One region of the Paenibacillus sp. FSL M8-0228 genome, then DNA from elsewhere that is predicted to be linked to it. Evidence: predicted binding sites of a transcription regulator. Region 1 holds the regulator's gene; the other holds the start of a gene.

Region 1 (4,426 bases):
CTTATCTTTCGATGTTCGACAACAACAAGCTACAATATGAAATTCAAGTCAAAGTAGAATAAATCTTGGAGGTGTTACATGAGTGCAAAATCTTTTGACATTGTTGCATACCAAAAACAAGACCATGAAGCTGTTTGCAGTCTTTTAGTCGAATCGTTTAAAGCAAAATTCCAATCTCTTGTTACACTAGAGGATCAAGCTACACAGCAGTTGTTAATGCAGGTTTGGGTTCAAAATCCTTATTCTACATCTATGAAACAATTTGTAGCCAAAGAAAACGAAGAAGTTATCGGTGTTCTTTCCCTTAAATGGAAACCCTCCTACTCTTCACTTCCTGAAACAAACCCCATTTCTTTGACTCCGCTCCTAAAACAGTTTGGTTGTTTCAATGTATTTAAATTTTTGGCAGGTATGCATGCGCTAGAGTATACCCCCGCTGCAAATGAGTGTTACATTGATCATTTGGCGATTCGTTCAAGTCATCGTAATCAGGGAATAGGACGCCATCTTGTAGCTTTCGCACAGCAATTTTCGGTTGAATCTGGTTTTCATGCATTGACGCTTCACGTAGCGCATAAGAACCAAGGGGCTATCCGTTTGTATCACCAACTGGCGTTTGAAGTAAAACAATCCAAATATAATGGGTTACGGCATTTTTGGTTCAAGGAGCCTGTATGGCATCTGATGAGTTGGAAAGAGAACCTGCATTCGAGGAGAGAGCATCATTGAAAAAAACACTCAAGCTTACTTTTGGTATTGCGGCAGCTCTGGCTGCTGTCTCGGTACTCATTGTTCTATATCAAAATTCCTACAAGATGACAGAAGAAAAAATACAAATCACGACACCTAAAGGGCTGTTAACAGGTACATTAACTTTGCCTAAAAACTACTCGGGAAAGATTGGATTGGTTATTTTTGTCCATGGGGATGGTCCTATTAATGACACCTATGATGATGGATACAAACCACTGTGGGAAAAGTTCGCTTCCAAGGGTTATGCATCCTTGTCACTGAATAAGCCCGGTATTAACAGCGCTCCTGGCAACTGGCTCGCCCAAAGCATGGAGGACCGCGCACAGGAGATCCGATATGCAATAGACTGGGCAAGAAGCTTACCTATGATTGATAAGCAAAAAATCGGCCTATGGGGAGCCAGTCAAGCAGGATGGGTCATTCCGAAGATCGTTAAAGAGGAGCATGATATAGCATTCAGCATCCTTGTATCGCCTGCCGTGAACTGGATTTCCCAAGGACAATTTAATACCAGAAAAGAACTGGAGCGAGAAGGAGTTACTCCGCAAGAAATTCAAAAGACATTGAACTACGATCAAGAGATTCTACAGTTACTGAAAAGACAGGCTTCTTATGAAGAATATCTAAGCATAGCCGATCCTGACGATATGATTTCCAAAGAAAGATGGAGCTTTATACGCAAAAATTTTCTGTCTGATTCCACCGAAGAATTAAGTCACTTCCATTCTCCTGTACTCTTGGTTCTGGCTGGAAAAGATATTAATGTTGATGCAAAGGATACCGAGCGAGTCTATCGCCAGAAGATACCTCCAGAACTGCTGTCCGTGATTCATTTACCTGAAGCCGACCACTCCATGATGGATGAAAAAATCGCGCGTTCAAAATCTCTAACTTTTTTAACAGCCGTATTCGCCCCAAGAAAATTGGTGAATGACGAGTATCTCGAAATCCTTGCCAATTATGTCAGTGAGCGTTAAACAATGATGTTTTTTTCATACTTCTTTTGAATATGCTGATAAAAAATCCATCTTTTTTGAGTATACGATTTTCTTAATGCGGTCTACAGACAGTCCACATTGTTCTGAGAGTTCGTCAATGGGCAGCCCATGTCTGCAAATAACTAGTCCTTGCACTCGTGAACAATGGGTTGCAATTAAAAAAGACGTCTATTTCCTTTAGGATCTGTTTTCTGTGCAGTCAGTTACGCGCTCATTCCACCCATAACTGTTCCCGGTTAGACTGGGAATAGATCTATAAACAACAAAAAAACGGCATCTCTGCCGTTTTTTCTAAAAAGATGGACTCTCAGGGACTCGAACCCTGGACCAATTGATTAAGAGTCAACTGCTCTACCAACTGAGCTAAGAGTCCATAATAAAAGTTTGGTGGAGCCTAGGGGGATCGAACCCCTGACCTCATCGCTGCCAGCGATGCGCTCTCCCAGCTGAGCTAAGGCCCCATCATAAGCAAGTTTTATCAACGTTTCAAGCGACTTCTATATCATATAAAATATTTAACCCTGTGTCAATACTTTTATAAAAAAATATAATTTTCTCCCTTCATGGCCCAGAAAAGATACAGTCAGCGATCAGTCGCTGGCTGTATCTTTAGATAACAGTGTTTTCAGTTCCTTCATAAACATATTGATGTCTTTAAACTGACGATAGACGGACGCAAAACGTACGTAGGCGACTTCATCCACTGGGTAAAGCTGTTCCATGACCAGCTCACCAATCTGCTGGCTATCCACTTCTGTGGCTGCTGTGTTGCGGATAGCGTTCTCCACCTGGGATACGATCATATCCAGTTGCTCGACGGATACTGGACGCTTCTCGCAGGCTCGAATGAGACCGCGCAGCATTTTATCACGACTAAACTCTTCACGGCTGCCGTCTTTTTTGATGACCATGAGAGGGGTTTCCTCCACCATTTCAAAGGTGGTAAAACGCCTGGCACACTGCTCACATTCACGGCGGCGACGGATGGACTTGTTATCATTCGCAGGTCGCGAATCCAGCACTTTCGTGCCATTGTAGGCACAATACGGACATTTCATAATCTCACCACTTTCTTTTTCCAATAAATTCCCGAAGACTTTTAGTAATAATTTTGTCAAAACAGATCATAATATGTTTACCATATCGCGAGGAGGTGAACAACAATGGCACAAGGAAACAATGGCAACTCCAACAATCTGGTAGTCAGCAGATCCTCCGGCGCTCTGGAGCAAATGAAATTTGAAATCGCTCAAGAGTTGGGTATCAGCATTCCTCAAGATGGATACCAAGGTAATATGACTTCCTATGAGAACGGTTCGATCGGGGGCTACATCACAAAACGCCTCGTAACGATCGCTGAACAACAATTGGCAGGTCAATACCAATAATCGCGGTAATAATGCAAAAATAACAAGAAAAAGTGTCTGGATGGGCTGGTAAAAACAGCCTGTCCAACGCTTTTTTCATTTTAAAGCGAAAAGCTCATCATGTCATTAACTTGGATTTAAAAATCATTATAAATTTTCGTGTATTGCCTGTAGTAATAAATGACCCGCTGTACATAATGTCGTGTTTCACCAAAAGGGATTTGCTTGATGGACTCTTCTTTTCCATCCCACACTCCCTTATCCAGCCACTCTTGAACTTTACCCGGCCCTGCATTGTAAGCAGCTACGATTGCTACAGGATTATCCTGAAACTTTATGGATAGGTTATGCAAATACCAGGTTCCCAGCTCAATATTGGTGCCAGGCTCGTGCTTGACTCTGTCCAGCGGAACCTTTTGAATCTGGGCGCTGTCCATAATCCAATTTGCCGTATTCGGCATAATCTGCATCAGCCCTAGCGCCCCCTTATGTGACTGCTTACTGGTTTTAAAATTGGTTTCTACACGGATAATAGACGCCACCAAAAATGGGTCTACTTCATACGTCTGTGAATACTGCCGAATCTCATCCTTATATTGAATTGGATAGAACCAGGGCATCCAATTTGAATTAAGGAATAGAATCAGGACAAACCCGACAAACAAAATGAGCAGGACTCTTTTCTTTCGCAAAATATTCATGCAAGTCCCTTCCGCTGCCAAAATTGATCAATTTGTCGCTTCGTCTCAGTCTGTGTTCCGCTATTATCAATAACGATATCGGCCAAGCTTTTCTTTTGCTCAATATCCATTTGTGCGGACAGCCGAAGTCCAGCTTGCTCCTCCGTCAGACCGTCTCTGAGCACCAGACGCTGGAGCTGAATATCACGTGGTACGTACACAACCATAATTTCCTCGTACAAGCTCTCAAGCCCCGACTCGTACAGTAACGGAATATCTGCCAAAACAAGCTTGTTCGGCTGTTCCCGTTCGAATGCTTCCATGCGCATACGCATTTCCTCACGAATAGCAGGATGTGTAATATCGTTAAGTGCCTGCCGCTGGGCAGGGTCTCCGAATACAATCTCTCCCAGCTTTTTGCGATGCAGAGTTCCGTCACTGTTCACTATAGCTTGTCCAAAATGCTGTATGACCGCCGCCAACACCGGATGCCCCGGAAGCATCACTTCCCGGGCAATGGCATCTGCGTCGATCAGCAGCGCACCTTTGGCGACCAAAAGAGCCGACACGGTGCTTTTTCCGGTAGCAATACCTCCGGTTAATCCGATATTCATGCTCTTTCACCTCA
Region 2 (4,426 bases), 160 kb from region 1:
ATGAAGAAGGTACGGACAAAGTCTTTTGCTTCATTGCTTTCATACGCAATTTTGTTCTTGGCAAAGTAGCCGTGCAGATTCATGACACCCAAACCGACGGAATGCATTTCACGGTTCGCTTTCGCGACACCTGGTGCATTAGCTACTTGGGTCATATCGCTGACCGAAGTAAGAGCAATCATACCCTCGTGAACGGATTCGCGGATTTTGCCATGCTCCATCACATTTACAATGTTCAGAGAAGCCAGATTACAGCTCACGTCCCGGCGGATAGTATCCTGTTGTCCGTAATCTGTAATTTCGGAAGTTTCCTGCAACTGGAAGATTTCCGTGCATAAGTTCGACATCTTGACTTGACCCACGTTTTTAAGAGCATGTGCCTGGTTCGCGTTACTTTTGTTCATGATATATGGATAACCAGACTCCAACTGAATCATGGCAATTTTCGTCAGCATGTCACGTGCGCTCATCGCTATTTTTTTCTTCACCCGATCGTCGGCGAGCAGCGTGTCGTACATTTCATCCAAATCCATGTCGTCCAGATGTGTTCCATAGGCTTTGAACACACTGTAAGGAGCAAATACATGCAGCGGTTCGTTATCTTGAGCCAGCTTGTAAAAGCGATTTGGCACCAGTAATCCAATCGAAAGTGTCTTGAGACGTACTCTTTCGTCAGCATTGATTTTTTTGCTATCCAGGAACTCCAGCACGTCCCATCCGAAAATGTTGTAATAGGCTGCCCCAGAGCCTTTGCGTTGCCCCATTTGATCTGCGTAGGAGAAGCCGTCTTCCATCAGCTTCAGCACAGGCATAATGCCTTTTGCTGCGCCTTCTACGCCTTTAATCGCTTCGCCGCGTGCCCGCAGCTTCGACAGGTTAACGGCAACACCGCCCCCGATTTTGGACAACTGCATGCAGGTGTTCAGCACATAGTTGATCGAGTTCAGGGAGTCGTCCATTTCGAGCAGGAAGCAGGATACCAATTCCCCACGGCGGCTTTTGCCTGCATTCAGGAACGTTGGTGTCGCTGGCTGGAGACGTTGCTCCATCATCGAGCGAGACAACAGGCGTGCCGTATCGGCGTTACCGCGTCCTAAATGCAGCGCGACAGCAGCAACCCGGTCAGGGTAATGTTCCAGATAGACTTTACGGTCGTTACTCTTCATTGCATAGTCGGTATAAAACTTGGATGCTGCCATATAGGAAGGAAATTTAAAATTATAGCTATGAGTGATATGGAAAATATCATTAATTTCGTCAGCCGTGTAGCTGTTATAGAAATTTTCGTAATAATCATTCTCAATCATATACAGCACTTGAGCGGCTGTGTCAGCAAACTTCAAACTCCGTTCCTGAACTTCCTTCATAAACTCTGCTACAGCCTCTTGGTCTTTTTCCAATTGGAAAAAGCCGTCTGTATCGCGTTTCATCAACATGTTGTTCAATTCAATATGCCGCAACTCGGCTCACCTCCTGTTTAAAACGCTCTACATCTCCGAACGTTCCAGATAATTCAAATTTACTAATCACGGGGACATTATAATGATCGGCAATCAAATCCGCACTTTTGGCAAATTTCTCACCCCAGTTACGGTTGCCGCTTGCAGCTACACCAACAAGGTTTTGAGCATTCTTTTTCAAAAAGGAAGATACCCTCTCAGGTATCTGCCCAAACCCAGTTGTATATGTAATAAGTACGTAAGGTTCTTCTATAGTCATTTGCTCCTCGATCTGAACCGCTGGAAGCTTGAGCTTGTTTATAAATCTTTTTACATTGCCGGTCTTGGAATCATATGCAATCAGCATGGTATGCAACCCCCTTAAACATTTAACGAAAAAAGAAAACGGCATTGCCTGGGATCTATTATAGATGGAATCCCTTGCTGGCTGCGCCATTTAAGATTTTTGACTCTATATTTACATGTATTTTCATACCTGTATCTTCAAGATATCGGGCATAAATACGTTTTTTACACTATATTTAGAGTACATTCTCTATTTTATATCTATATATAGTTTTGTCAATCGGTCTAGAGGGGATCAGAGGACCCAGATCGGGTAGAAGTCCAAGCGGGGTGCGGAAAAGAGCGAAAGAACTTTTTTTTCGTAAGTATGTTAAAAAAGTATTGGAGTTTTTGAGGGTGAAGATGTACGATTTGTCAATGGGCAATTGAATGGAAAATTTACATTTTACTGTAGAAAGGATGAAGTGAATGGGAAGTGATTCTATGGAAGTTCAATCGTTTAATACGATCTTTTTTATCGTATTTGGACTCATTGCTTTTGTAATGATTATGGGAATTGTCAAAACGATCGGAGCGGGCCTGTCCAATCAAGCAGCCGAACGGGTACAACGTTCATGTAAGGTTGTGGATAAACGGACGAGAGTGCGTGGGGGATCAGGCGATTTTTCAGCTTCGACCTATTATTATATCACCTTTGAGTTTGACGGGGGTGAGCGTAAGGAGCTGGAGGTGAAGGATAGGGACTTTGGTATGATTGTGATCGGGGATCGTGGGGAGCTTCATTATAAAGGTACACGTTTTCTGGAGTTTGTGAGAGTAATGGAAGCATAAAGGTGCTTAAACAAATACATAATCGGAGGGAAGATTACGATGCCGCATATCATTGGAAAACGAGTTGTATTGAGAGAATACCGTCAAGAGGATATACCAGATATCCGAAAATGGGTCAATGACCCGGAAATCACACGTGGTTTAAGCGACGTGTTTATCTATCCGCATTCACAGGTGAATAGTGAATCTTTTGTACAGATGATGATTGACGGCAACCCCGAGATCAAAGGTTTTGTCATTGCGCATAAAGACACCCTGGATTATATCGGACAACTGGACTTATTTAAAATCAACTGGGTGAATCGGCATGCCACCCTTGGAATTGTGATCGGGCGTGACGGTGATCTGGGCAAAGGTTATGGACGGGAAGCGATCCGGCTGTTACAAAAATTTGCATTTCATACGCTGAACCTACATCGACTGGAGCTGGAGGTCTATGCGTTCAATGAACGTGCACACCGTTGCTATTTGGCCAGCGGCTTCAAGGAGGAAGGGCGGCTGCGGGAAAAGCTATTCAGGGAAGGGCGATACTATGACATTATTCAGATGGGGATTTTGCGAAGTGAATATGAGGCTGCACAGCAATCGACGGAATCCTGAGAGTGCAACCTCATAAGCTATATTACTCCGTCAGCTTTCTTCAATTTTTTATGAGTGAAATCACGGGGACTACGCTCATCCTTTTTTTATTAGCTAAAGGACTTTCTTTGCAGAGTGCGAACTTCTTACTGGTTGTATTCTTTGTAAGTATTTTTCTGTTTGAGATACCTACTGGGGCTATTGCAGACAAGTATGGAAGAAAAATCTCTGTTATTTTGGGACTTTGTTGTTTTCTAGCCTATAGTGTATTGTTCGTTTCGACAGATCATATCGGGGTGCTTGTGTTTGCGCAAGTCTTTGGAGGTCTGGCTATATGTTTACAATCAGGTTCGTTGGAATCATGGGTTGTGGAAAATAGTGATAAGCCCATGGAAGTTCTTTTTACAATCTCTAACAGTATACAGTACATTTCAGGATTTATTTGTGGTCTGTTGGGGGCCTTTCTCGCAACTTTTAACTATTCACTTCCATGGGCGGTTAGCATTTTATCTATTATTGTATGCATTTTTCTATGCTTCTTTTATATGGATGAGGAGAATGTGGCTCATCGAAAGACGTCCACTACCCGCATTAAAACGATTATCGGAGAAAGTGTCCGTATCGGTTTTGAAAATAAATCTATCTGGATTGTGTTTATGATTGGCTTATTTATCAGCTTTTCAAACTCGGCTGGAAATACATTTCAACAGCCACGTCTGGTGGGCCTTTCCGAACAAGGGATTTGGATTATGGGGTTTATCAAGGCAGGGTATTCACTATGTATGACTTTGGGAAGCTACCTGGTTCGAAAGCTAGGCGCACGATACAGTGATGTACATATACTCATGTATGCTTGCGGCATGATTGGAGTATGGCTCATTTTTGCCGGTGCGTTCAACACATTTTATCCTGTACTGCTTACCTTTTTGATCTATGAAATGGGGCGCGGCATGTACCCGGTTGCCAAACAAATTTTTCTGAACAAAAGAATCTCTAATGAGTATCGTTCTACACTACTATCTCTGGATTCTGCGATTTCACAATTAGGCATGTGCATAGGTTTAATCATGACAGGGATCATCAGTCGTAATTTTACGGATTTGTCTTCCGATCAAACACCTATTCAAATATCTTGGGTAATGTGTGGGGGGATTGCGTTGATTCCTATCATCTTATTGTTTTACGTCAATCGTGTATCAGGGAAAAGTAATTCTTGGAAAGAAAAAGAAACCAAACAGAATATGTAATAATAGTTAATGTAGAAGGGCTGA

Evidence for each region. Region 1 encodes NrdR, which represses ribonucleotide reductase genes. Its sites were predicted from a motif close to AACACNATATATNGTGTT; they were not measured.
Region 2: the regulator NrdR is predicted to act here: its motif matches at 1,972-1,989, upstream of nrdI (class Ib ribonucleoside-diphosphate reductase assembly flavoprotein NrdI).

What each region holds. Positions count from the first base shown of each region.
Region 1 is NZ_JBBOXA010000001.1:1,887,234-1,891,659, reverse strand. Features, by position in the region: gene MKY98_RS08855 (helix-turn-helix domain-containing protein) at 1-62, shown strand, start outside; gene MKY98_RS08850 (GNAT family N-acetyltransferase) at 79-729, shown strand; gene MKY98_RS08845 (alpha/beta hydrolase family protein) at 726-1,730, shown strand; tRNA gene MKY98_RS08840 (tRNA-Lys) at 2,052-2,124, opposite strand; tRNA gene MKY98_RS08835 (tRNA-Ala) at 2,137-2,212, opposite strand; gene nrdR (transcriptional regulator NrdR) at 2,342-2,809, opposite strand; gene MKY98_RS08825 (alpha/beta-type small acid-soluble spore protein) at 2,915-3,139, shown strand; gene MKY98_RS08820 (lytic transglycosylase domain-containing protein) at 3,256-3,819, opposite strand; gene coaE (dephospho-CoA kinase) at 3,816-4,412, opposite strand; gene MKY98_RS08810 (MntP/YtaF family protein) at 4,424-4,426, opposite strand, start outside.
Region 2 is NZ_JBBOXA010000001.1:2,049,743-2,054,168, forward strand. Features, by position in the region: gene nrdE (class 1b ribonucleoside-diphosphate reductase subunit alpha) at 1-1,460, opposite strand, end outside; gene nrdI (class Ib ribonucleoside-diphosphate reductase assembly flavoprotein NrdI) at 1,447-1,806, opposite strand; gene MKY98_RS09655 (DUF2500 domain-containing protein) at 2,214-2,576, shown strand; gene MKY98_RS09660 (GNAT family N-acetyltransferase) at 2,616-3,176, shown strand; gene MKY98_RS09665 (MFS transporter) at 3,179-4,402, shown strand.